Regions from separate parts of the Novosphingobium sp. ZW T3_23 genome, predicted to be linked through region 1. Evidence: riboswitches for the same ligand, from Rfam matches in the RefSeq annotation. Region 1 holds a riboswitch; the other holds the start of a gene.
What was found. A riboswitch is a leader RNA that binds a small molecule or an ion and turns the genes downstream of it on or off. The one in region 1 is predicted to bind thiamine pyrophosphate.
Positions count from the first base shown of each region.

Region 1 (12,102 bases):
GGTGGCGCGCAGGCGATCGTCCATCTGGGTGATCGCGGCCGACGTCTCTTCGAGGCTGGCGGCATTGCTTTCGGTGCGGCGGGCGAGGTCTTCCGAGGCCTGGGCGATCTCGCTGGAGCCGGTGCGGATGGCGACCGCGCTTTCAGCGACGGCGCCGATCAGTTCGCGCAGGGCGCCGACGGCGGTGTTGAAGTTGCTCTTGAGCTCGCCGTAGGCAGGCGGGAAATCGGCATTGATGCTCTGCGTAAGGTCGCCCTCGCTGATGGCCTGGAGGCTGGAGCGCAGGGTTGAGGTGACGAGTTCCTGCTCGCGCGCGGCGCGGGCGTCGATCTCGGCGCGGGCTTCGGCAGCGCTGCGGAACTGCTCGACCGCTTCCGCGATCTCGCCGATCTCGTCACCGCGTTCACGGAATGGAACTTCGACCTTGCCGCCTTCGGCCAGCGCAGTGGTGACTTGCGTGATGCGGCTCATCGGTGCAGCGACGGTGCGGTTCAGCACGCGCCAGATGATCACGATGCCCGCGATCCCGAGCGCGGCGAGGCCACCGGAAAGCCAGATCGCGAAAGTGGCGGTCTCGGCGCCTTCGGCAGCCTTTTCCTTCGAGCGCTCACGGGATTCATCGAGCAGCTTTTCGGTCTGGTCGATGATGTCGTGGGAGGCATTGCGCGCCTCGCCCTTGAGCACGGCCATCGCGCCCGCCATGTCGCCGGCAGCGCGCGCCGCGAACATGTGGTCGTTGGCCTTGTTGAGCGCATCGACCTTGGCCGCCAGCGCCGTGGCTTCCGCCGCGAAATTCTCGTCCGCGACCTGTCGGTACTCTCCGACTGCAGCCGCCAGCGAGGCCTTGGTCTTCTCCAACCGCTGCCGCACGTCCGCCTCTTCCGCCGGCGTGTTCACCGCGGCGTAATAGGTATAGACGATGATCCGCATCTCCTTGACGCTGCCGATGACGTCAGCCAGCGCCGACATGCTGGCGATGCCGTGTTCCACATGGTTCTGCGCGATCGCATCCAGCTTGCGGCTAGAAATCAGGCCGTTGAGGCCGACGATCGCGAACAACACCGAAAGAACGCCGAAGGCGGCAAGGAGCTTCCGGGGAAGCTTCCAGTCGTTGAGAAATTCCAGCATGCACAAATCCATATCCTGGCGGGTAGGCCATTTCAGCGCGAGCAGGGGGGGATGGGCTCGCCTCTGTATCTTTATAGACCGATGGCGCCCAAGACGGTCCCGTGACGATTGCCCCTTCCCACCAGCCATACGAACGCCTAGAGGCCGCTGATCCCCGGGGGGCCGCTCATGCGCGGCTGAGAGGTGGTCAGCAGACCACGACCCGCTGAACCTGATCCGGTTGACACCGGCGTAGGGAGGGCTGGCGGCAGATCCGTTGTCCCTCCGAGTGGAGTGGACGCGTGACTGTGACGATCGATTTCCGTTATTCCTGCGGCGCCGTGCTGGCGATCCCGGCCCTGTTCCTCGCCCCGGTCGCCATGGCCGCCTCCGAGGAGGAAGCCGCGCCCGACAGCATCGAGGTGATCGGCCATCCCGATCCGGAAGGCCTGCTGCCCGACCAGACCGCGCCCAAGGCGATCAGTGCGATCTCCGCCGATTTCATCGTCAAGCAGGCGCCGACGCTCAACGCTTTCCAGCTGGTCAACCTCCTGCCGGGCGCGAATGTCTCTACCAGCGATCCCTTCGGCCTTTCGACCAGTTCTAGCCTGACCCTGCGCGGCCTGGGGCAGGACCAGATCGGGGTGGTCATGGAAGGCGCGCCGCAGAACGACATCGGCTACTTCGTAGCCTATCCCTCGCAATTCGCCGATGCCGAGAACGTGCGCCAGATCGCCCTGGCGCAAGGCTCGGCCAGTATCGACGCGCCGGTCGTGGCGGCGGCGGGAGGGCTGCTCTCGCTGACGCTGGACGACCCGAAGAACGACATGGGCGGGCTCGTCAACCTTTCGGTCGGCTCCTACGACGAACGCCGCGCCTTCCTGCGCTTCGACACCGGAACCATCGGCGCGAGCGGGCTCAAGGCTTTCGTGTCCTATTCAAACAACCGGGCGGACAACTGGCGCGGTCCAGGATTCGACAGGCGCCAGCACATCGACGCCAAGATCCTGCGCGAATGGGGAGACGGCAATCGCGCCAGCATCGCCTTCTCCTACAACGACGCCAATACATCGAGCTATCCCAGCCCCACGCTGGCCGACTGGAAGGCGCTGGGCCGCGGCTTCAACCGCGACAGCCGCTACACTGCGGGCAACACGAACTATTGGCGGCTCTACCGCGGCCCGTTCCGCAACTTCTACGTGGCCGCGCCCATCCATCTGAAGCTGAACGACCGGCTGACCTTCGACAGCTCGGCCTATCTCCAGCTCGGCCACGGCAACGCGCCTTACGGCACGCAGCTAAGCGAAACCGGCAACTATCTGGGCACCGAGGAACTGGCCGAGCCGATCGCGCTGCCCGGAGCGGTGGACGGCGTGGCGACCGTCATGGGCAACTGGACCGGCAAGCAGTTCCGCATCGGCGATGTCAGCAAGCTCACGTTCCAGGCCGGTGCGCACACGATCACGGCCGGGCTCTGGTTCGATTACGGCACCGACCGCGTCACCCAGTCCTACACCTCGATAGACGACCAGGGGCGGCCGTTCGACCAGTGGGGCTATCAGGACAAGGCCATCCGCACCGCAGACGGCCGGCTGCTCGCCTATGAGAACGCGCGCACCGAAACGGTGACCAAGGGCTTCTTCCTGGCCGACAGCATAGCGGTGACCCCGCGCCTTACTGTCGACGTCGGCTTCAAGGGGGTGAACGTGCTGCGCAACGGCCGCGACTATCTGCCCGGCCCGTCGTCTGACCTCAGGTCCAGCAGCTTCGCCGCCTTGCCCCGCGCGGCGGTGCACTACAAGCTCGACGATCGCCAGCAGCTCTTCGCCAATGTGACCACCAACTTCCGCACGCCGAACGAGTTCGCGCTCTACAACCGCTACTACGGCGGGCAGATCATCACCGCCGGCAGCGCCGATCTCAAGAACGAATATTCGATCTCCGAGGAACTGGGATACCGCTACATCGGCCCCAGCCTCTCGTTCTCGCTGACCGCGTTCCATTACCATTTCCGCAACCGCCAGGTGGCGACGGTGGTGAACAGCGGCGGCGCGCTGGTCAATTCGACGATCAACGGCGGCAGCCAGACCTCGTACGGGCTGGACGGCGAGATCGACTATCGCCCGGCCAAGGGCATGAGCGTCTATCTTTCCGGCGAATACCTGCACACGCGGCTGGACGACGACCTGCCGGTCGGCGGCGATTTCCTGCCCACGAAAGGCAAGCGCGCGGTTTCCAGCCCCCGCTTCCAGTTCGCCATGGGTACGACTTACGATGACGGTCGCCTGTTCGGCAGCACCGCGCTGAAATACGTGGGCCGCCAGTATGCAACCTTCATGAACGATGAAAGCATCAAGGGCTATGCCACGCTGGACTTGTCGGTCGGTGTGCATCTGGCCGGGCTGATCGATGCCCAGCGCATGGACTTGAGGCTCAACGCCATCAACGTGACCAATCCGCATGTGCTGTCGGGCGTCTATTCCATCAGCAGCAATGCGCAGGACACGCCCGGACGAAACGGCACGGTGATCGCCGGTTCGGCGCCTAGCTACTACGTGGGCAGCGGCCGCGCCTTCGTGGTGACTTTGAGCCGCGCTTTCTGATCGTGAGCGGCGGGGGCGGAACAGCGGAGGAGTCCCATCCAGTGCATGGCCACCTGGTGCACGGCATGGGCACCGAGCTGGAAGCGCCCGCCTGGCCGGCGATCACTCTTGCGGAAGCCGAAGCGATCCTGGCCCGCTTTTCGCAAGTCGGGCAGGTGCTTGACCTGCAATGGCATTCGCCGCGGCCGTTTTCGGCGGCGGCACTGCTTCGGACGGAGCACGGCACGTTCTTCCTGAAACGGCACCACCGCTCGCTTCGCAGCCCCGCCGCACTGGCGGAAGAGCATCGCTTCATGGCGCACTTGCGTGCGAAGGGCCTCTCGGTTCCGGAAGTCATGCCCACGGACGGGCGGGGGACGGTGGCGCAGGGGCAATGGACCTACGAACTTCTGCGGAGGGCGCCGGGGCGCGATCTCTATCGGGACCGTCAATCCTGGACCCCTTTCATCGAGCAGGGCCATGCCTTCGCAGCGGGAGCAGCGCTGGCGCGTCTGCATCTGGCCGCCCGCGATTTTGCGGAAGGGCCGCGTGCAAACCATCCGCTGGTCGCCAGCTTCACCATCCTGCCATCGCGCGATCCGCTGGCAGCCGCAGAGAGCTATATCGCGGCTCGCCCTGCCCTTGCTGGCTATCTGGCGGACAAGCCGTGGCGGCAGCAATTGGACCGGCTCCTGACGGCGTTGGGGAGGGCGGACCTCACCGCAGCACTGGCAGGCCAACCGGGCATGTGGACCCACAACGACTGGCATCCTTCCAACCTGCTTTGGTCCGATGACGGCACGGTGGGCAGCGTGATCGACTTCGGGCTGGCGACCAGAACCTGCGCGCTTCACGATCTGGCGACGGCGATCGAGCGCAGCGCCATCCCGTGGCTGGATGTGCCGGACCGGACCGGAGACGCCGATGCGGCCTGCGCGATCCTTGCGGGCTACCGATCGGTGCTGCCGATTTCCGCAGCGGAAGTGGAAACGGTCCTCGCGATCCTGCCGCTGGTGCATATCGAATTTGCGCTGTCCGAAGTCGATTATTTCGTCGGCATTCTCGACGATCGCGGCCAGGCGAAGCTTGCCTGGCAGGACTATCTCATCGACCATGCGGACTGGTTTCTTTCCCGGTCTGGGGGGGATTTCCTGCGCGCCGTGGCAGCGGGAGCGAATGAAGCGCCAGATGCTGGAGTGCTGTCGTGATGTCGCTGCTGGAAATCATTGCCGTAGCCGTCAGTTTCCTCGGCATCTGGCTGACCGCGCGGCGTCGCCTCTTGTGCTGGCCGGTCAACCTCCTGGCGTGCGGGCTCTATTTCAAGCTGTTCCTCGACGTGCGGCTCTACTCCGACATGGTCTTGCAGGCGCTGTTCGGGCTGGCGATCGTTTATGGCTGGATATCGTGGATCAGGGGCAGGGAAGAGGCGGGAGAGGTCATCGTCAGCCCACTGCCCGCAAGGCGGGCAGTGGCGGGGCTGGCGCTCGGCGCCATGGGCGGGCTGGCGATCGGCTGGATCACCAGCCGCTATACCGACGCGGCGCTGCCATGGATGGATGCGGGGCTGAGCAGTTTCAGTCTCGTCGCCCAATACTGGACCGCGCGGCGCCATGCGGCAAGCTGGCTGTTGTGGATCGTGGTGGACGTGATCTACGTCGGCATGTTCGTCTTCAAGGAACTCTGGCTCACGGCAGGCCTCTATGCCGCGATGATCGGGCTGGCCGTGCTCGGCTTTCGACGCTGGCAGCAGGCGCGCGACCGGAGCTGATGGCGGCCTAGGACGGATCGACATTCAGCCCATGCGGGCCTGCGAAGCGCGATTTGAAGCGGGGCTCTTGGGCTTCGGTGCTCACGGACCGAAAGTCCGCTCCGCTTCGATGCTCGGAAAATCACGCTTCTCGGCTCCACCTGAACTGAATGTCGATCCGTCCTGGTGCGCGGGGCAGCCCATGCGGAGGGCCGCGAACCGCGCCATCGACGTTTGGGGCAAAATGGCTCAACGCGGTCTTCGCCCGTGGTGATCGGCTGCATGGCGGTCGCTTGAAAGTTTGCCGACCCCACATCTGAAATGCTCCTGCGGGAATTCTCCAAGGGAGCTCTCAGGTCAAATGCAGTTCAAGGACGAAAATTCCTGAGCGACGCCACATATCTTCCATCTCAAAGCAAATTGCCTGGTTGGGCAACCGGCCACTATGCCTGAGCTGTTCGCCATTCGGGCGGCTCGATGGCGCGGTTTGAGCTTCCCAGTTGAACGCTATGCCGGTTGCTCTTACGCCGCCATTCGCTTCTCTAAGCGTTACCCCTGGATTCCTCGCAAGCCCTCCGATTGGTGATGCCCCATGGCCGGGAACGTCGACGAGACCGGATCGGCATCGCTCCGATCGTCGGAAGAATTTAGGACGTCCCGGTAATGTTCGATGATCCGGGTGATCCAGTCATCGGGCGTGTTGCAGAGTTCCAAATAACGGCCGTGCCCCGCATGAGACATTGCGGATACACGCTCGTCGTCGGCATGAAGGTTTAACAACGCCTGCGCGAACTCGTCTATGTTTCCGGTGTCGAGGGACAGGCCAAGCCCACGGCTGTGCACTTCGTTTGCGATGAGGGCGCGATGGTTGATGATGGCGGGTACGCCGGAGCCGATCGCTTCCAGCGCGACCAGGCCGAACGGCTCGGACCAGCGACTTGGCATGACCGCTACTCGTGCCTTCGATATCGCCTGTGCCATGCCCTGACGGTCCTGCCGGCCCAGCAGAACGGCTGCGGGGTTGATCTGGCGGAGGATATCCATTTCGCTCCCATCCCCCACGAAAGTGATCGGAACCTGGGCTTTAGCTGCCGCCGCTGCCGCCAGGTCCGCTCCCTTCTCCCGCGATATCCTGCCGATGAAGATTACGCCGCGATGCGCTTCGGCAGGAACCCGTTCCCGGGTGACCGGCGTCACGGGATTGCGAACCGCTGCGAGTTTATGCCGAGGCCAGCCCGCCAGCAGGAATTGCCGCGTCTGCTCGGGATGGATCAGCAACATGCGATTGACGTTCGTACCGCCGGACAGGGCGCCCCGTCGCGCAATCTCCCGGCTTGTCCGCCACAGCTTCTGCGCGCGTGACGCTTTGTCGCATTGGCGCTGAAGGCAGGCGCGTGAAAGCGGTTGCAAAGTGCAATCTTCTCCACGCGCATAGTCGAAAAAGGCGCCGTTAGGGCAACCGTTGAAGTAATCGTGCCCATGCAGGATCACGCGATGCGCTACCTTGCGAAGCGCGCCGAAGATGGCCGGCGTCAGAATCTTGGACCAGCCATGGAGATGATAGATTGTTCCGGGCGTGTCATGCTGCTGGATCCATGCACTCAGCCGCAAGAGCGATGCCGGGTTGAACAGACCTGTCGTGAAGGCGCCAATTCGAGACCGCTCCAGAAGCGGCTTGCCGCCCAAAGCAACAAGATCGACGTCGTCACGACGAAAGTTCCGACCCGCGTCCCCGGTCAGGAATGTGACGGGAATGTCGCGTTCACGAAGGCCGTTCAGCAGAACCTGAACCAGGTGAGATGCGCCGCCCAAGGGTTCGCTGAAGTCATGCAGCAGCACGACGCGATCTATGCCGTTTGCCATGATGCGTCGTGGCTCCATCAAAAGAAACGTGGCCCGATGCGCACGGTGTCGCCCGGCTGAATGGCCGCGCCGCTGGTCAGCCGATAGGCGCGTTCGGCGGCCTCGTTGGCATGACGGACATGGGCGACGTTCTGGTTGGCCCGGTAGGTGAAGCCGCCGGCCTTGGCGACGAGGGCATGGACGGACATTCCCTCGGAAAAGGTATATTCGCCCGGTTTCTGCACTTCACCCAGAATATAGATGGGTCGGTATCCGATTACGTCCAGGGTAATCCGGGCGTCGCGCACATAGCCTTCGCGCAGAAGGTCGGTAAGCTCCCTTCGCAAATCCGGAAGCGTCTTGCCGGCCGCCTTTACCGTGCCGACAAGTGGAAGGCCAAGGTTGCCCTCGTCATTGATGACGTATTCGCCTGACATGTCCTTTTCGCGAAAGACGTCCAGCTTAAGCCGGTCACCGGGCGCGAGAGTTTGCTGAACGACATCGATGCGGGGCAGTTCCCCGGTTGGCGACGCGGCGCAGCCAGCCATGAACAAGCTCAAGAAGAGCGCAAGGAAAGGCTTCACCATCAAGACTCCTGAAGAAGGGGCGCAGCAATTCCGGCGCCATGAGCGAGCGAGGGACTTAGTGCTTCGAGCGCGGCGAGAATGCCGCGATCGAACACTTCGGGGGCGAACCGCCGAGCATTTTCCATCGCGACTTGCGGCTTGAAGGATGGGAGCCAGGCTTCCAGCCTGAGGATGGCGTCACAAAGTGAATCGACGGTCTGTTCGCGAAAGAACAGGCCGGTTTCACCATCGACGATTGAATCGGTGACGCCGCCGCGCCCGAATGCGATGACGGGACGGCCGGATGCATTGGCTTCCACGGGAACGATTCCGAAGTCTTCTTCGGGCGTGAAGACCAGCGCCTTGGCTGTGGCATAGGCCCGCTTGAGTTCTTCGAAGGAGAGATGCTTGCGGACCTCCACGTTCGGGCCGGCGCGCGCAGCAATGGTCTTGAACATTTCGCCGTCGCCAACCATCAGTGCCGGCACCCCCAGCCGATTGAATACTTCAAGGGCGATATCGGCCCGCTTGTAGGGGGTCATCTGGCTGATCCAGAGATAGCGATCGGTGACGTCCGCTGCCTGTTGGAAGGCGTCTATCGCGACGGGCGGATGCACCACTGTGGCTGTCCGGCCCCAGGCCTTGCGGATGCGACGGGCGACGAAGGAACTGTTCGCCACGATGCCGTCCACGCGATTGGCCGAACTCACGTCCCATTGGCGAAGCCGGTGGAAGGCGGAAGGCATTATCGCTCTGTTCAGGAAATTGGCTGAAGATTTGTAGTCGTGGTAGTGATCCCACAAATACCGCATCGGAGAATGACAGTAACACAAGTGCAGCGCATCGGGGCTGGTGATGACACCCTTTGCAGGCCCTGACTCGCTGCTGATTACAAGATCGTATCCACGAAGGTCCAGTTCTTCCAGTGCCATGGGCATGAATGGAAGGTATTTCTGATAGTGGCGGCGTGCACCGGGAAGCGCACCAATGAAAGTCTGGCGCACGTTCGCGGCTCGGATCTTTTGTGAGACACGATCTGGAGCATAGACGTGCGTAAAAATGTCGGCATGCGGGAAAAGATCGAGCAGTCGCTCCAGAACACGCTCTCCGCCCCGCATCGATACGAGCCAATAGTGGATCAGCGCAACGCGACCGAAGCGTTCAAATACGTGGCTCATGAATAATACCCACGGTAGCTTTTGTAGAAGCTGGAGATATCGCTGCCTCCGAAGCGGGCCTGCTTTTCCATGTCCACCTTGTTCAGGACCACACCCAGCCCCTTCAAGGCGCGAGCGGGTAGTTGGCGGATGGCGGCCTTGACCACTTTGTCCATCGTTTTCCGCCAATGCACCACAAGAACGACGCTATCGGTGCGGGACACGATCTCGCGCGATTCCGCGATGGGCAGGATGGGCGGGCAATCAAGAACAACTACGTCGAACTCTTCACGCAACCTGGCGATCACACGATGAAGGCGCCCCTGTTCGGTCAGGCGTTCTCCCTTTGGTAACGGGCGGGTGATCGGAATGATGCGCAAGGGCGAGTCCGGATCGGGGTAATGGGCGATGTCCCTGCTTTCGGAATGCAGCGCCTCATAAAGGCCCGGCTCCCCCTGGACGAGGTTGAATTGTTTGCTCAGGTGCGCGCGTACGACATCGCAATCCACGACGACGACCCGCTCGTTCGCCATGGCCAGCGAACGGGCCATGCAGGCAGCGATCGTGGACTTCCCTTCTCCGGGAAGCGCCGAGGTGATCGCGATGACCTTCCCTGATCGCGGACTGAACTGACGCACCGAGACGATGACGTTGCGGAACGCTTCGGCAAATGCACCGTTCGGATGGTCCCTCATGGAATCGAGCGGCGTGTTCACGTGCGGTTCCACGGAGCGCTGCAACGGTATGAAGCCCAACGCGTGAAATCCCAGACGATTTTCGATATCGTCAAGCGTTGTGAAGCCGCGGTAGGACAGTTCCGAAAGGACCGCCAGCATGGCCCCCAGAAGCACGCCGACGACCAGTCCCAGCGCCAGGTTGATGGGGAGGTTGGGCGAAATCGGCAAGAGCGGTGTATTCGCCCCGGAAATCAACCGCGCCGTTGGCTGCTCCGATCCCGCTCCCGCTACAACGGCGTTGTAGCGTTCGAGGTAGGATTGATACAGCGCCTGGGTCGCCTCCGCCCGCTTTTCGAGATCGGCGAGCGAAACTAGCGCCGTATTGTCCGTGCTGAGTTGCGACCGTGTGCCGCGTCGGCTGGCAAGGAGTGAGGAGAGGCGCTGCGTGGAGGTATCGGCCGTGCTTTCCAACGCCTTGATCGAGCGCGTTACTTCCGCGGCAATCTGCCGGTCGATGTCGGCAATCTGCTGCCGAACGGTGACAAGATCAGGGTTGTTGTCGAAATAGCGTTGCGAAAGATCTCTCTCCTTGATGACCAGCAAGGCGCGCTCGCTGCGCAGAGAGGTCACGACGGACGAGGTCACGCCTTGCCCAACGCCATTTGCCCCGCCGGCGTGCAACTGTCGTTGGGCGCTGGACAGGGCAGCGGAGTCTCGTGCGGCTTCGGCGCGCGCTTGTGCGATCTGTTGATTGTAAGTTGAGATTTCCTGTTCTGTCAGGCTGGTTGCGGCGGAACTGAGCAGGCCGGTGCTGATGCGGTAGTTTTGCACCGCTGCAAAAGCGCTGTTGGCTGCCTTGCGAAGCTCATCGACCCGGCCTTTGAGGACTTGCGCGGCAGTGGCGTTGGTGCGCGCAAGTTCGCGGGCGTCGTCAGTCGTATAGAGGCGCGCAAAGGCGTTTGCGACAGTCGCGGTTCGCTGTGCATCTGAATCTGTAAAGGAGATGCGCAAGTTGAAGGAGTCGCCGATGCGTGCGACGCTGAGCCTCTTGAGCAGGTAGGTGATCGATTTCTCCCGCAAGGCAGCAGCACCGATCGTCGGGCCTCCCGCGCCTGGGGCAGGATCGATACCCATCGATGCGAGAAGGTTGCCGATCGACGAGCGCGGCGTCGCGACGTCCGAAACGAAATGGGGGTCTTTGGTCAAGCCCGTGGCGTCGAGCGCTTGGCCGGCTATCTGTCGCGAGGCGATCAACTGGATCTGCGTCTCGACATCTTCGGACCGTATCGGGGCCGGAGCGCCTCCGTCCCGTTCTTGCGGCACGACCTGGGTGGGCGTTGTGATCATCACGACGTCGGCCGTAGACGAATAGATGCGTGGTAGTGCCGTGGTCCACAGAAGGGCAACGAGTACGCATATGGCAACGGTGAGGAAGAATGCTTCCCGCCGGCGTCGCATCATGGCGAAGAGATAACGCACGGTTATCTGATCTTCGGAATAGCGGACGGAACCGGCATTCTCTGCCAGAACCTGCGGAACAGCGCCTGACGGCTCATAAATCGCGGGAAGGTTCAAGCGCTGGGCTCCTTGCAAAGATCGGTCATGGCGTAATGGAAATGCCGAGACCTCCAGAAGCGGAGGTGAAAGCACCGGCGAGCGGTGTTCCCTGGACATCCTGATCGACGACGGAGACATACCCGCCGATGGAAAGAAGCGGGCTCAATCGATACTCGACGTTGAGGCGAATCGATTGCCGGTTCGTCCTCGTGTCCACTTCGCGATATCGCCCTCTTTCATGGCTTGCCGAAAGGCTTACGCGCAGATTGCGAAGTGGATCATAATAGCCGGTGAAAGCGATGGTATCGGTGAGAATGCCGGCGACTTCGCGGTAGCCGCTGTTTTGAAACGCGCGGCCAGCTTGGAGGTGCAGCGTGGCCAAAGGCGTTACATACCACTGCAAGTCAGCCGCGAAAGTTACGCCGGAGAAGTCGCGATAGATCGGAAGTTCATATTCTCGTGATTGGTAGCCCAGGCTTACTTCGCCAGAAAGCAGGGGCGTGAGTTCGCCTTTCATACCGATCGCGGCGGTGACGTTCCGGGCATCCCGCCGAATATCCCGAGCCGCCGACGTGGATCGAATGTCCGAGAACGAGCCCGACGCGAAACCCGAAATCATTCCGGTGAAGTCGTAGCTTATTCGGAGACCTCCGCGGATCGTTTGTGTGTCGCGGAAGGATACATCGATGTTCTGGCCATTCGCCAAAGAGAGGCGATTGTAATCCAGTTGTTGGTAACTCACCGATGGAGCCAGGCGGAAACTGCCCAGTTCCAGGTCGAGGCCGAGATTGCCTCCCCACTGTTGGTAGCTGATCGGCTCGGCTGCTTCGAGCACGGTACCGAAGCTGCTGCGAGCTTCGATGAGAT
Region 1 is NZ_JBJDRF010000003.1:212,016-224,117, reverse strand. It holds partial or broken gene ACI3K3_RS03395 (MCP four helix bundle domain-containing protein) at 1-1,128, opposite strand, end outside; TPP riboswitch at 1,274-1,383, shown strand; gene ACI3K3_RS03390 (TonB-dependent receptor) at 1,416-3,710, shown strand; gene ACI3K3_RS03385 (phosphotransferase enzyme family protein) at 3,776-4,897, shown strand; gene pnuC (nicotinamide riboside transporter PnuC) at 4,897-5,457, shown strand; gene ACI3K3_RS03375 (glycosyltransferase family 4 protein) at 5,986-7,275, opposite strand; gene ACI3K3_RS03370 (polysaccharide biosynthesis/export family protein) at 7,317-7,826, opposite strand; gene ACI3K3_RS03365 (glycosyltransferase) at 7,865-9,022, opposite strand; gene ACI3K3_RS03360 (GumC family protein) at 9,019-11,253, opposite strand; gene ACI3K3_RS03355 (outer membrane beta-barrel protein) at 11,279-12,102, opposite strand, start outside.

Region 2 (12,102 bases), on a different contig from region 1:
GCTACCGCCCGAACGCAACCGTCAGCCGGTTCCCGGAACGGTCGAAAAAGTATCGGCCTCTTTTCGGCGGCCCACCGTGCGCAGGGAATCCAGCCTTCGGGAAAATACGGATCCGCAGGGGTTTGCGGCCTGAATGGACGGATTCGCGCCAATCTTCGGGTGTTGCGTAACCGTCACATTCCGCGCCGGATCGCCTACCGGAATACCCCTAATGAGCAACTTTGACCGTCCGGTCGCGGTTCTGCTGGAACCCCCGACCCCAAGTGAGGACGTGTTATGAAGATCAAGGCCACCACGCTCGCAGCCATGCTCGCCGCCGGACTTACCGCCGGCATCGCTGCCCAGCCGGCCCTTGCGCAGGATTCCGGTTCCCCCGAGATCGCCCCCAATGGGACGAGCTTTCGCGGGATCCGCGTCGAAGGAAACTTCGGTGGAGACCGCTTCCGGTCGCAAGGCGATCACAACGACAAGTTCGGCTACGGCGGCACGGTCGGTTTCGACGGCACTCTCGGCGAGCGCATCGTGATCGGCGCGGAAGGCAGCTTCTGGAAGCCGGGCAAGGGCAATGAGAACTGCAACGGCCTGCCGGACGGCAACAGCATCTGCCACAAGGGCTTCGAGGAATGGGGCGCGGCGGTTCGTGCAGGCTTCCTGGCCACGCCGCAGCTGCTCGTGTTCGCCAAGGGCGGCTACGTCAACGGCGAGCAGCGCCGCCGCATCGACGGCCCGACCGGCGACACGCTGGTCTACGATCACTACCGCGCCGACGGCTACCAGGTCGGCGGCGGCGTGGAATATACGCTGACCCAGGGGCGTCTGCCGGTCTACGTGAACGCGCAATACGTCTATTCCGACTATCACGGCCATACCTCGCGCCAGCGCCTGATGGGCGGCGTGGGCATCCGCTTCAAGTAATCGTATCCTCTTCGCAGGCCAGTCTCTTCGCAGGCCAGTCTCTTCGCAGGCCAGTCTCTTCGCAGGCCAGTCTCTTCGCAGGGGAGTGGGCCCGGATCGTCCTCGCGGCGATCCGGGCCTTTCCTCATGAGCGCTGTACGTCCCCGGAAACGCCGACTGTCATGAGCGAGGACGAATAGGGCGCCACCAGTTCGGCGGCCCGTTTCCATTCTCCGCGCAGCCAGGTTTCGTGCGCATGGGGCGGCAGGATCACCGGCATCGTGTCGCGACCCTCGGCGCGCAGGGCTGCGTTGGCCTCGCAAGTCATCAGGGCGAAGCTCGGCACTTCGCTGTCCTTCCAGATTGCAGCCATGGCGAAGATCGGCTGATCGACCGCGCCGAACCAGCATTGGCGGCGCTTGCCGTCGCGCGGCTCGACCTTGCCCCATTCCATGAAGGCGGTGGCGGGCACGAGGCAGCGGAATTCGCTGTTGCGCAGGTTGCCGATCCAGAACGGACTTTCGGGGTTGCGCACGGTGAGAATCCCGTGGCGGCGCTCGCCGAAGGCGGCGGGCGGCGGAGGAACGCCCCAAAGGCGGGGCACCATGCGGCGCGGCAGGCGCTTTTCGGGCCTCGGCCCTGCGACGAACTCCCGTCCCATCGTCACCACCGGCGCGAAGCCGCCGCCCGATACCGCGCCGCCCGGCCAGGGATCGTTGCCGGCCTCCGCGCCCATGGCGGGGGCGACTTCGCGTGCAGGCGCGTCGAGGCGATAGATGATCGGCATGTCTCTTGCGGCCCTAGACGGGCGGAAAAGCCGCGTCTATCGTCCGCCCATCCCCGGGGAGCTTGTGCCCAAGGTTTTCGTTATTGCGAAAGCCGGAAGGAAACAAATGGCTGAGAGGGGCAGGTCACGCTGCCCGACCCGTTGAACCTGAACCCGTTAACACGGGCGGAGGGAAGGGCGGGCCACAGAACTCTCTGTCGCGACCTTTCTTTCGTCCATAAGCCGAAGGAAAATCGCTTATGGCCGACATCAATTCCAAACTGGAAATCGGCGTTACTACCGGACCCATTCGCGGGTCGAAGAAGATCCATGTCGGACCGCTGGGCGTTGCTATGCGGGAAATACATCTGGAGCCTGGATCGGGCGAGGCGCCGGTGCGCGTCTACGATACGTCCGGTCCCTATACCGATCCCGCTGTGAACATCGACATCGCGGCGGGCTTAGCCGCCAAGCGCCGCGACTGGATTCTCGGACGCGGCGATGTGGAGGACTATGCAGCCCGCGCGGTGAAGCCCGAGGACAATGGCCAACTCGGCCCTGATCGCTCAGGCGGCGTCCCGGCGTTTCCCAACGTGGTCAAGCGCCCGCTGCGTGCGAAAGCGGGCATGAACGTCAGCCAGATGCACTACGCCAGGGCCGGCATCATCACGCCGGAGATGGAATACGTCGCCGAGCGCGAGAACCTCGGCCGCGCGATGCTCAAGGAATATCAGCGCGACGGGCAGGACTGGGGTGCCGCTATCCCGGATTACGTGACGCCCGAGTTCGTGCGCGAGGAAGTGGCGCGCGGCCGGGCCATCATCCCCTCGAACATCAACCACCCGGAAAGCGAGCCGATGGCGATCGGCCGCAATTTCCTGGTCAAGATCAACGCCAATATCGGCAACTCCGCCGTCGCCTCGGACGTGGCGAGCGAGGTGGACAAGATGGTCTGGTCGATCCGCTGGGGCGCGGATACGGTGATGGACCTCTCCACGGGCCGCAACATCCACGACACCCGCGAATGGATCATCCGCAACAGCCCAGTGCCGATCGGCACCGTGCCGATCTACCAGGCGCTGGAGAAAGTCGGGGGCATTGCCGAGGACCTGACCTGGGAAGTGTTCCGCGATACCCTGATCGAACAGGCCGAGCAGGGCGTGGACTACTTCACCATCCACGCCGGTGTGCGCCTGCCTTTCGTGCCGCTCGCCGCCAAGCGCGTGACCGGGATCGTCAGCCGGGGCGGCTCGATCATGGCCAAGTGGTGCCTCGCCCATCACCGCGAATCGTTCCTCTACGAACGCTTCGACGAGATCACCGAGATCATGAAGGCCTATGACGTCGCCTACTCGCTGGGTGACGGTCTGCGCCCCGGCTCGATCGCCGACGCCAACGACGAGGCGCAGTTCGCCGAACTCTACACCCTGGGCGAACTCACCAAGCGCGCCTGGGCACAGGACGTGCAGGTGATGATCGAGGGGCCGGGCCATGTGCCGATGCACAAGGTGAAGGAGAACATGGAAAAGCAGCTGGAGGCTTGCGGCGAGGCGCCGTTCTATACCCTCGGGCCGCTCGTCACCGATATCGCACCGGGTTACGACCACATCACCAGCGGCATCGGCGCCGCCATGATCGGCTGGTATGGCACGGCGATGCTCTGCTACGTCACGCCCAAGGAGCATCTCGGCCTGCCGGACCGGGACGACGTGAAAGTCGGCGTCGTCACCTACAAGCTGGCCGCCCACGCTGCCGATCTGGCGAAAGGCCACCCGGCGGCCAAGGTCCGCGACGATGCCCTCAGCCGCGCGCGTTTCGAGTTCCGCTGGCGTGATCAGTTCAACCTCAGCCTCGATCCCGACACGGCGGAACAGTACCACGACCAGTCTCTGCCCGCCGAAGGGGCAAAGTCGGCGCACTTCTGCTCGATGTGCGGGCCGAAGTTCTGCTCCATGAAGATCAGCCAGGAGGTGCGGGACTTTGCGGCGAAGCAGAACCAGCCCTCGACCGGGTTCATCGCCGCCGAGGAAGGCGGCATGCTCGCCATCAGCGAGGCCGAGGCCGGAATGGCGCAGATGAGCAAGGTGTTCAAGGAAACCGGCAGCGAACTCTACATGGGCGCCGGCGACCGCGAGCACGATTGAGGTGAAATGAGGTCGAAGTAACGTCGTCCCGGACTTGATCCGGGACCGCTGGCAAAGCCACGCCCAACTCTCGGCTGGGCGCGGTCCTGCGGGCTAGCGCCTAAAGGACTGCCAGCGGTCCCGGGTCGAGCCCGGGACGACGATCTCCGGATCACCGATTCCCCTTCGCGGGAATCGATTGCGCTGATACTTAGGCTCTCCATCTGGAGAAACCTGAATGCCCCGCAATTCCAATGGCGATTGGATGAAGCTCGCCCATGACAGCTACTGGCTCTGGGCCGAATCCATGATGGTCATGGGTATGCGCACTACCGATATGATGACCGGACGCGGCAGCAACCGCGAAAACATGCTGATGGTCACCGAAAAACTCCAGGCTAACGCCGAACTGGCCATGAAGCTGGCTACCGGCGGACTGACCTCTCCGGAGCAGACCGCGCACAAGGCGGTCCGCCACTATCGCAAGCGCGTCACTGCCAATCGCCGCCGCCTCTCGCGGAAGAAAAGCTGATGGCCGCCGGGGGTAAAGTGCACGTCGGCATCGGCGGCTGGAGCTATGACCCCTGGCGCGAGACGTTCTACCCCAAGGGCGTGTCCAAGGCCCGTGAACTGGAATATGTCGGGCAGCACCTCACGGGAACCGAGATCAACGCCACTTTCTACGGCCGCCAGAAGCCGGCCAGCTTTGCCAAATGGCGCGATACCGTGCCAGATGGTTTCAGGTTCGCGCTCAAGGGCTCCCGCTACTGCACGAACCGCAAGAACCTGGCCGAAGCGGGTGAGAGCGTCACCAACTTCGTCGAGCAGGGACTGGTCGAACTGGGCGACAAGCTGGGACCGATAAACTGGCAACTGGCCGCCACCAAACGGTTCGACCCTGACGAGATCGCCGCATTCCTTGATCTGCTGCCCGAGCAGCACGGCGGCCTGCGCCTTCGCCACGCCATCGAGCCGCGTCACGAGAGCTTCAACGATCCGGCCTTCCTGGCTCTCGTCCGCAAGGCCGGGGTCGCCGTCGTGCTGGCCGACAGCCAGGAATACCCGGCATTCGAGGAAGCGGCCGAAGCGGGCCCTTTCATCTACGCCCGCCTACAGAACGCGCGCAGCGAGATCGAACAGGGCTACCCCGACGCCGAGCTGGATCACTGGCGCAAGCGTGCCGAAGACTGGTCCGGCGCCGGGCGCGACGTATTCCTGTTCTTCATCAACGGCGCCAAGGAAAGAGCGCCAGCGGCAGCCATGGCACTGATCGGGCGGCTAGACGATCGATCCTGATGGCGGCGGGAAACCCGGCGCCCGTCAACGCGTGATCGCAAAGCCGATTCTCAGGCGGTTCATGCGCCGGTTGTAATCGAACAGGCTTTCGCCATACCCCGTGAAGCTCTGCACGAAGAGATAGAGGTTGGGCCCGCCCAGAAAGCGGTCGATCGGATAGGACAGGTCGGTTTCCAGCCCTCCCTTGCCGGAATTGAAATTGTACCTTCCCGAGGCCGAAAGCAGCAGCCCGTCGTCCTTGCCCAGGCTGATGTCGAGCGAGGAGGCGCCGCGATACTTCAGGATGTCCGGATTGCCGGCCTTGCCGCCCACCAGCAACATGGCGCGGGGAGCCAGTGACAGCCGGTAGCCGTCGCCGAGCTGCTGGCTGACGGTGGGCGAGATATAGACATTGTTGACGCTGCGGCCCTGGACCTTGCCGGCGCGACCGTTGGATTCATGCTGGAGGCCCACTTGCAAGCCCGCTCCCGTATGGGAAGAGAGCGCGAATTCGGGCGTGCGGTAGAACAGCTCCGGCAGATAGTTTGCGTCGCGGAACGAAGAGTCGGAAGCGATGTCCCAGAACAGCTTGTTGGTGAAACCGAAGTAGAGACCGTCCCGCCAGCTTGGACGAGCGCCGTCTGCGGCAGTGCCAAGAAGTCGATACTTGAAGCTGAGCTGCACGCGCCATTCACTGTCCTTGGCGTTGCCGAACACGATGTAGCTCGGCTCGTAGGGCGAGAAATTCGCAAGGAAGCGGTTTTCTTCCCGTTCGAGGCGCGATTGCACCGGCGGGTGCCCAGCATGGTTCGCCACTGGCGCGATCGTGCCGCGCTCGGGCTCGGAAATGGCAACCTCCCGCCGGGGGGCTTTCACCGAGACTTGGGCGGTGTTCCATTGTGGAATGCTGATGAGCCGGTTACCGGCCATCGTCGCGCTATCGGCGCCGAGGTTCAGCTTGTATCGCACTGTGGCGAAGGCGCCTGGGGCAAGAGCGAGCCTCGACGAGGTATCGTCCGCCCGCTCCAGCGAGACCATATCCGCGCGGTCGCCTTGCAATTGGCCTGCGACCACGGCGGGAACGTCAATCTGCCTATCCACCTGGCTGTCGTTGACGACCAGAATTTCGACGAGGACGGAGCCGTCGGTCGCTATGCCATCGGTATGGGTGATGATGGCTTGCTGCATGGGTTCCGCCCACGCGGTTTGGGCGCACAAAGCGCCCGCCAGGGCGACAAGGCCCGAAAATTCCTTCAAAATCTGTACCCCGTGCGCCCGAATTATCTGCCCGCTTGTTGATCGCGGGCTCAATTTTGCAATGCGAATCAAAACCGTAATGGCCCTTTATAGGCGATGGCGGACTGGCTCCGTGGGCTGGGAAGGGCGTTTTTCAGGGAGCGCGGGCGGGAGGCGGAATTGGCACCAGTTTCCACCTATCTCTGGAAGGGCGAAACGCCAGCTACGGGGCAACCTTCATCTCGCTGGCGCATTGCCCCGTCATGAAGAACATCCTCGTCGCATCCGCGCTCGCCTGCGCCCTCGCCGCCTGTTCGTCCCAGGCACCCGAGCAGACGGGCGAAGCCACGCCTGCTGCCGCCGAGCCCACATCCGCCGTGCCGACTGCGGACGTAGCAGAACCGCCTGCCGCCATTTCCGATGGGAAGATTCTCTCGCTGGAAGGGCTGGGCAATCTCCGCATCGGCGAGGCGGCCCCTGCGGGTTCCTCCTGGGCAGAGCGTGGGGCGCAGGAGTCCGACACCTGTCGCACGATCACCTCGCCGGACTATCCGGGCGTCTACGCCATTGTCGAACAGGGCAAGGTCCGGCGCATCACGCTGGGGCAACGTTCTACGGTGAAGCTGGTGGAAGGCATCGGCGTCGGCTCTACCGAGGCCGACGTGAAGAAGTGGTTCGCCGGTTTCCGCGAGGAAGCGCACAAGTATGAACCTGCGCCGGCGAAGTACCTCACTGCGCCCAATGCCGAAAGCGGCGATCCGGCCTTGCGGTTCGAGATCGGACAGGACCGGAAGGTCAAGCTGATCCATGTCGGAACGATGCCGGTGCTGGAGTATGTGGAGGGTTGTTCCTGAACTGCTCCCTCCAAGCGGGTTTCGTGTAAGCTCGGTGGTCACACCTTCAAGCACGAGAGCCGCGCGATGAACCACTACCTGCTGACCTATCATCTTGCCGCCGACTATCTGGAACGTCGGCCTCAGTATCGCGAACCGCATCTAGCGCTGGCCTGGCAGGCGGTGGAGCGAGGCGAACTGGTGCTGGGCGGGGCAGTGGAGGATCCGGTCGATACGGCGCTTCTGCTTTTCGCCGGGGACAGTCCGGAGGTGGCGGAAGCCTTTGCAAAGGCCGATCCCTATGTGACCGCAGGCATCGTCGAGCGCTGGACGGTGCGGCGCTGGGCAACGGTCGTCGGGCGTGAGGCTGCCGATCCGGTACGTGGCTCGGGTAACGGCGGGTTCCAGGCATGAGCGCGGCCGAACTGGCGATACGCGCCCGCCGCGCAGCATTCAACCGCGCCATTGTCGAAGGTGACGCTGCGGCTATCGGCCCGATCCTGGCGCGCGACTGCGTGATGGTGACCGGCACCGACAGCGCGGTGATTTCAGGCCGGATGGGGCAGGTCAAAGTCTGGCGCCGCGAGTTCGCGAGCCCGGCGCGGCTGGTCTACGCGCGCATACCGGATCAGGTCACGATTTCGCCGGTAGAGCCGATCGCGATGGAGCATGGCCGCTGGGAAGGCATCGACAGCACTTCCGATGTGATGGCGGCCGCCGGAACCTACACCGCGAAATGGCGCGAACTGGGCGGCGTATGGGTGATCGAGGCGGAGCTTTTTCTGACTCTCGCCTAAGCCTTCAGGCGCCTGAGCTATCAGGCGCCCTCGCGTTCGGCGGCGAGGACATCGGCGGCGGCACCGGCGGCGCGCGCGGCGGAAGCGGCGGCGGCATCGTTGCCCTGATCATGCGGCGTTGCGGTTGGCCGGGTCGGCGCCGCCTGCTGCGGCAGGTAGCTGCGAGGTCCGGGTTGATAGAGGCGCTGCTCGCGGTTCTGGAAGGGCGGGGGCGGCGAGACGAAGGCGGGTTCGTCTCCTGCCTCGTCCTCGTCCCGTTCGATCCAGCGGGGCGGGGGCGCGCGATCGTCCCAACCGGACCCGTCGAGGATCACCATGCGTCCTCGCGGCGGCCCGAATCCGTCTTCTTCGGCAAAGCCGTCCGCCTCATCCATCGAGCCGTCGGGCAGGGCATAGCCGCGCGCGTCGTCCAATTCGCGATCCTCGGTGGGTGAACGCTGGCCATCGGACAGCGCATAGCTGTCCGGATACTTCTGGATCTTGCCCGTCGTCATGCCTGCCGCGACCACGCCCGCACCGATGCCGCCGGCCGCCAGCACCAGAAACCACTTGCCCAAACCCATTTCAACTCCAAGCCACGCCAGCCACACTTACTCAATATAGGACTAAGAGACTGTTTGAAAATTGCCCGTTCAGGCATTTTTGGGGCGGCACCGGCCCTCTCCCCCACCCTGCCACCCGCAGGATACTACCGTTGGGTGGCAGGGTGGGGGAGAGGGCCGGTGCCGCAAAATTCGCGCCTCGCGAATTTTCAAACGGGCTCTAAACGACACGGGATGTCGGTGAGGTGAATGCCCAAGGGATTATACGCATGCCGGTGATAAGCGATCGTTCAGAAGCGGGTGACATGGTGAACGCATGTTTACGAAACGCTCCGACGCCTATTCGCTCACCCCATGCTGGTTCACCCGCGTGCACGAGCCCGACGGGTTTCGCGAGCGTGACGATGACGGAACGCTGGTTTGCACCTGCCGTCATTGCCGCAAGCGCATCCGCTCACGCGAGGGGAAGACCTGGAACCTGGCCGATGGCCTCGATCTGGATGCCTTGGCCGCGTCCTGCATTTCCAGCCACTTCAGCGTCATCGACGTGGAGGAGGGCATGGTGCTGGCGCGCTACAAGGTGCCGCCGAATTCCGATGAACTGGTCATAGCGGACATGTGGGCCACGATCGCCCGGAAGCATGGCGTCGAAGCGGGCGGGGATGTGGAGATCCGCCTCGTCCGGCACGAGGACGTCCTGCAGAAACGCCACTGAAGCCGCGCCAGCCGGACAAGAAAAAGGGCGCTCTCCCCTAGGGAAGAGCGCCCGAATTCTTTGGGGTCTAACCCTTACTGCGCGGTGGCGGCAGCCAGGGCGCCCTTGGCGTCGGCAAGGCGGAAGTTCACGTTGCGCGAGTTGTAGGTGCCGGTGACGCGGTTGCCGGCGACGTAGAGGCGGAAGGGAACCTGGCCCGAGGCGGTGCCCTCGATCACGGTAACCTTGCCCTTCTGCTCGGTGGTGTAGTTGTAGTGCACGCCGTCGTGCGAGAAGGTGCGGGCATCTTCAGCGTGAGCGGCAGTGGTTGCAACGGCGGCGACAGCGGCGCCGATCGCGAAAACGGTCTTGATCATGGCAAAATCCTTGGTCTGAAACGATAGGAGATTGCCTTGGGCACCCCTTATCTTGTTGCAGTGCAACATGTATATTCGGCACCTCTGTCGCAATGGCATAACTTGCCACCAGTGTTGCGTATTGCGCAACTCAACTAAAATCCACGTAGTATGATGATGTTAGCGGTAACGGAGTTGGTGGTGGCTGCCGCTCTTTCGCGAAATTTCACGACTGGAGGGCGGGACCATCGTTCTCTTGCGGGCGAATCGTTTGCTCCGCAGGTCTGGATTTCGTTCGCGCAGAGGTGTCGATTGCGTCCCTTGCAGGATAAAGCTACGTCTTCGACATGAGCCGAATTCATGCTGCCGTGCAGCGCATTCTCCTTGCTGCCTTCGTCAGCGCCACCGTTTCAGCGTGCCACGGCGGCGCTAAGGACATGCCAGGCGATGCCGGCGATCGCGCGCCGTTCCACGACATATCCGAACACGAGCGGATTCGCGTCATCGGGACGGAGCCGTTCTGGAACGGGGAAGTCGCGGAGGGGCGGATGACCTACACCACGCCGGACGAGCCTCAGGTGAAGGCCTTTCCCGTAGACCGGTTCGCCGGTCGTGGCGGACTGTCCTTCAGCGGCGAACCTCAGGGAGTGCCCTGGGTTCTGGCGATTGCGCCGGGCGATTGCAGCGACGGCATGTCGGACCGCGCCTATCCTTTCACCGCCTTGCTGAAGATCGGGGAAGAAACGCGTCAGGGTTGCGCGTGGACGGATGCTCGACGGCCGGTGGAAAGGGACTCCTCGTCAACCGAAAGCCGTTGAGCGGCGTGCGATTGGCCGGTCGGGGACCTGCCGCCGGCGCTCCGACGGGCCTGCTCGGCTTCGGGACCGGCCGGAAGGCAAGCGCCGGCCAGTCCTCCCAGGATGATCGCGCCGGCTATGGCGCCTATAACGTTGATCTTCATCGGCCTGATCTCGTCTTGCCCCGTCGATGTAGGAAACTCGGCAGGATATGACCTGTTCCCCGGGGTGTTTGCCGAATAGCGCCGCTTCAACGCTTGCGGACGAACTCCGCGCGCAGGACCAGACCCTTGATGCCGGGATATTTGCAGTCGATCTCTTGCGGATCGCCGGTGAGGCGAATGGACTTGATCAAGGTGCCCTGCTTCAGGGTCTGTCCCGCGCCTTTGACGTCGAGATCCTTGATCAGCGTAACCTGGTCGCCATCCGCCAGCACATTGCCGACGGCATCGCGCACTTCGACGGCATTTTCCGAGGCGCGTTTGCCAGCCAGTTCGGACGCGGGCATCCATTCGCCGCTGTCCTCGTCATAGACGTAATCCTCGTCATCGCCTGCCATGATCGTCCTTTCGTCAAGGCTCCTTGAGGAACCTTCCGTTCGGCGTGGCCATGGCAGGCGATGGGAGGCATTGATAGGACATTCTGACGCCGGACAGAGCATCCGGCGCCTTCTGCGTCAGCCCTCCAGCGACTTTTCGAGCGTGATCTCGCAATTCAGCAGCTTGGAGATCGGGCATCCGGCCTTGGCTTCGTCGGCCAGCCTTGCGAATTCCTCGAGGTCGATGCCCGGGACGCTGGCCTTGAGGGTGAGGGCGGACTTGGTCACGGCGAAGCCGCCGTCCGCGCTGTCCAGAGTGACGGTGCACTGGGTGTCCAGGGTACCGTCGGAGAACCCTGCCTTGGCCAGGGCGAAGCTGGTGGCCATGGTGAAGCAGGCAGCATGAGCGGCGGCGATCAGCTCCTCGGGATTGGTGCCGGGCTGCCCTTCGAAACGGGTGCCGAAGCCGTAAGGCTGGTCGCTGAGCACGCCCGAGCGGGTGGTGATGGCGCCCTTGCCGTCCTTGCCGAGGCCTGAATAGCGTGCGGAAGCGGAGTTCGTCGTCATGCCGGAATCCTTTCGTTGGTCGTGCAATCGGGGAAGTGTGAAGCGGACACGCGGGGACAAGGATCGATCAGGGCAAGTGTTCCCGATTCGGGGTTGAGCCGCTGTGGTTCCGATGTTCAGGCGGGATGAAGCGCATGGATGGCCCTGGTTCCGGCGTTAGCGGATGCAGCATCGAATCGCTTCCAGGCCCGTTCGTGGAACCAGAAGGCTATCGCGTTGATGCAGGGTTCCACAAGCGCGATCCCACCCGCCAGGGCAAGCGATCCCGTCATTACATAGGCTACGGTGAAGCCCACCGTCAGATGGACGCTCAGATAGGTCAGGGTCTTGATGATATCACGCGACATGGTCGATTCCTTTCGCAGTGCGAAATATCGGCCTTTCCGGCGTTTGCTCCAATGACGACTTCCGATTTCCATGATCGGCTGCTATGCGTTCAAGCCAAGAAAGACGGCCCGCATGAACGGCGCCGTGCTGGAAGAGGATGGTGTCATGGCGCGGTTCCTGACAGCATTGCAGGTGGGCTTCGCCCTGGTTCTCGCCTCGGGAAGCGGCAGCGCCTTCACGGGCACGGCGCTGGCCAAAGAACTTGTGGCCGGAGAACTTTTGGCTGGAGAACCGGCGGACGAGGTGGCCATGTCTCCGGACATGGTCGGCGCCTACTTCATGAGAGACAGCCTGGTT
Region 2 is NZ_JBJDRF010000010.1:27,983-40,084, reverse strand. It holds gene ACI3K3_RS08090 (outer membrane protein) at 277-915, shown strand; gene ACI3K3_RS08085 (SOS response-associated peptidase family protein) at 1,040-1,681, opposite strand; TPP riboswitch at 1,726-1,872, shown strand; gene thiC (phosphomethylpyrimidine synthase ThiC) at 1,921-3,804, shown strand; gene ACI3K3_RS08075 (hypothetical protein) at 4,022-4,315, shown strand; gene ACI3K3_RS08070 (DUF72 domain-containing protein) at 4,315-5,079, shown strand; gene ACI3K3_RS08065 (phospholipase A) at 5,104-6,246, opposite strand; gene ACI3K3_RS08060 (hypothetical protein) at 6,558-7,148, shown strand; gene ACI3K3_RS08055 (YciI-like protein) at 7,215-7,541, shown strand; gene ACI3K3_RS08050 (DUF4440 domain-containing protein) at 7,538-7,924, shown strand; gene ACI3K3_RS08045 (hypothetical protein) at 7,945-8,487, opposite strand; gene ACI3K3_RS08040 (hypothetical protein) at 8,783-9,181, shown strand; gene ACI3K3_RS08035 (hypothetical protein) at 9,256-9,537, opposite strand; gene ACI3K3_RS08030 (COG3650 family protein) at 9,864-10,334, shown strand; gene ACI3K3_RS08025 (alkylphosphonate utilization protein) at 10,564-10,872, opposite strand; gene ACI3K3_RS08020 (OsmC family protein) at 10,990-11,418, opposite strand; gene ACI3K3_RS08015 (DUF2061 domain-containing protein) at 11,535-11,765, opposite strand; gene ACI3K3_RS08010 (hypothetical protein) at 11,836-12,102, shown strand, end outside.
Region 2: linked by a shared signal. The riboswitch ahead of thiC (phosphomethylpyrimidine synthase ThiC) and the one ahead of ACI3K3_RS03390 (TonB-dependent receptor) in region 1 are both predicted to bind thiamine pyrophosphate.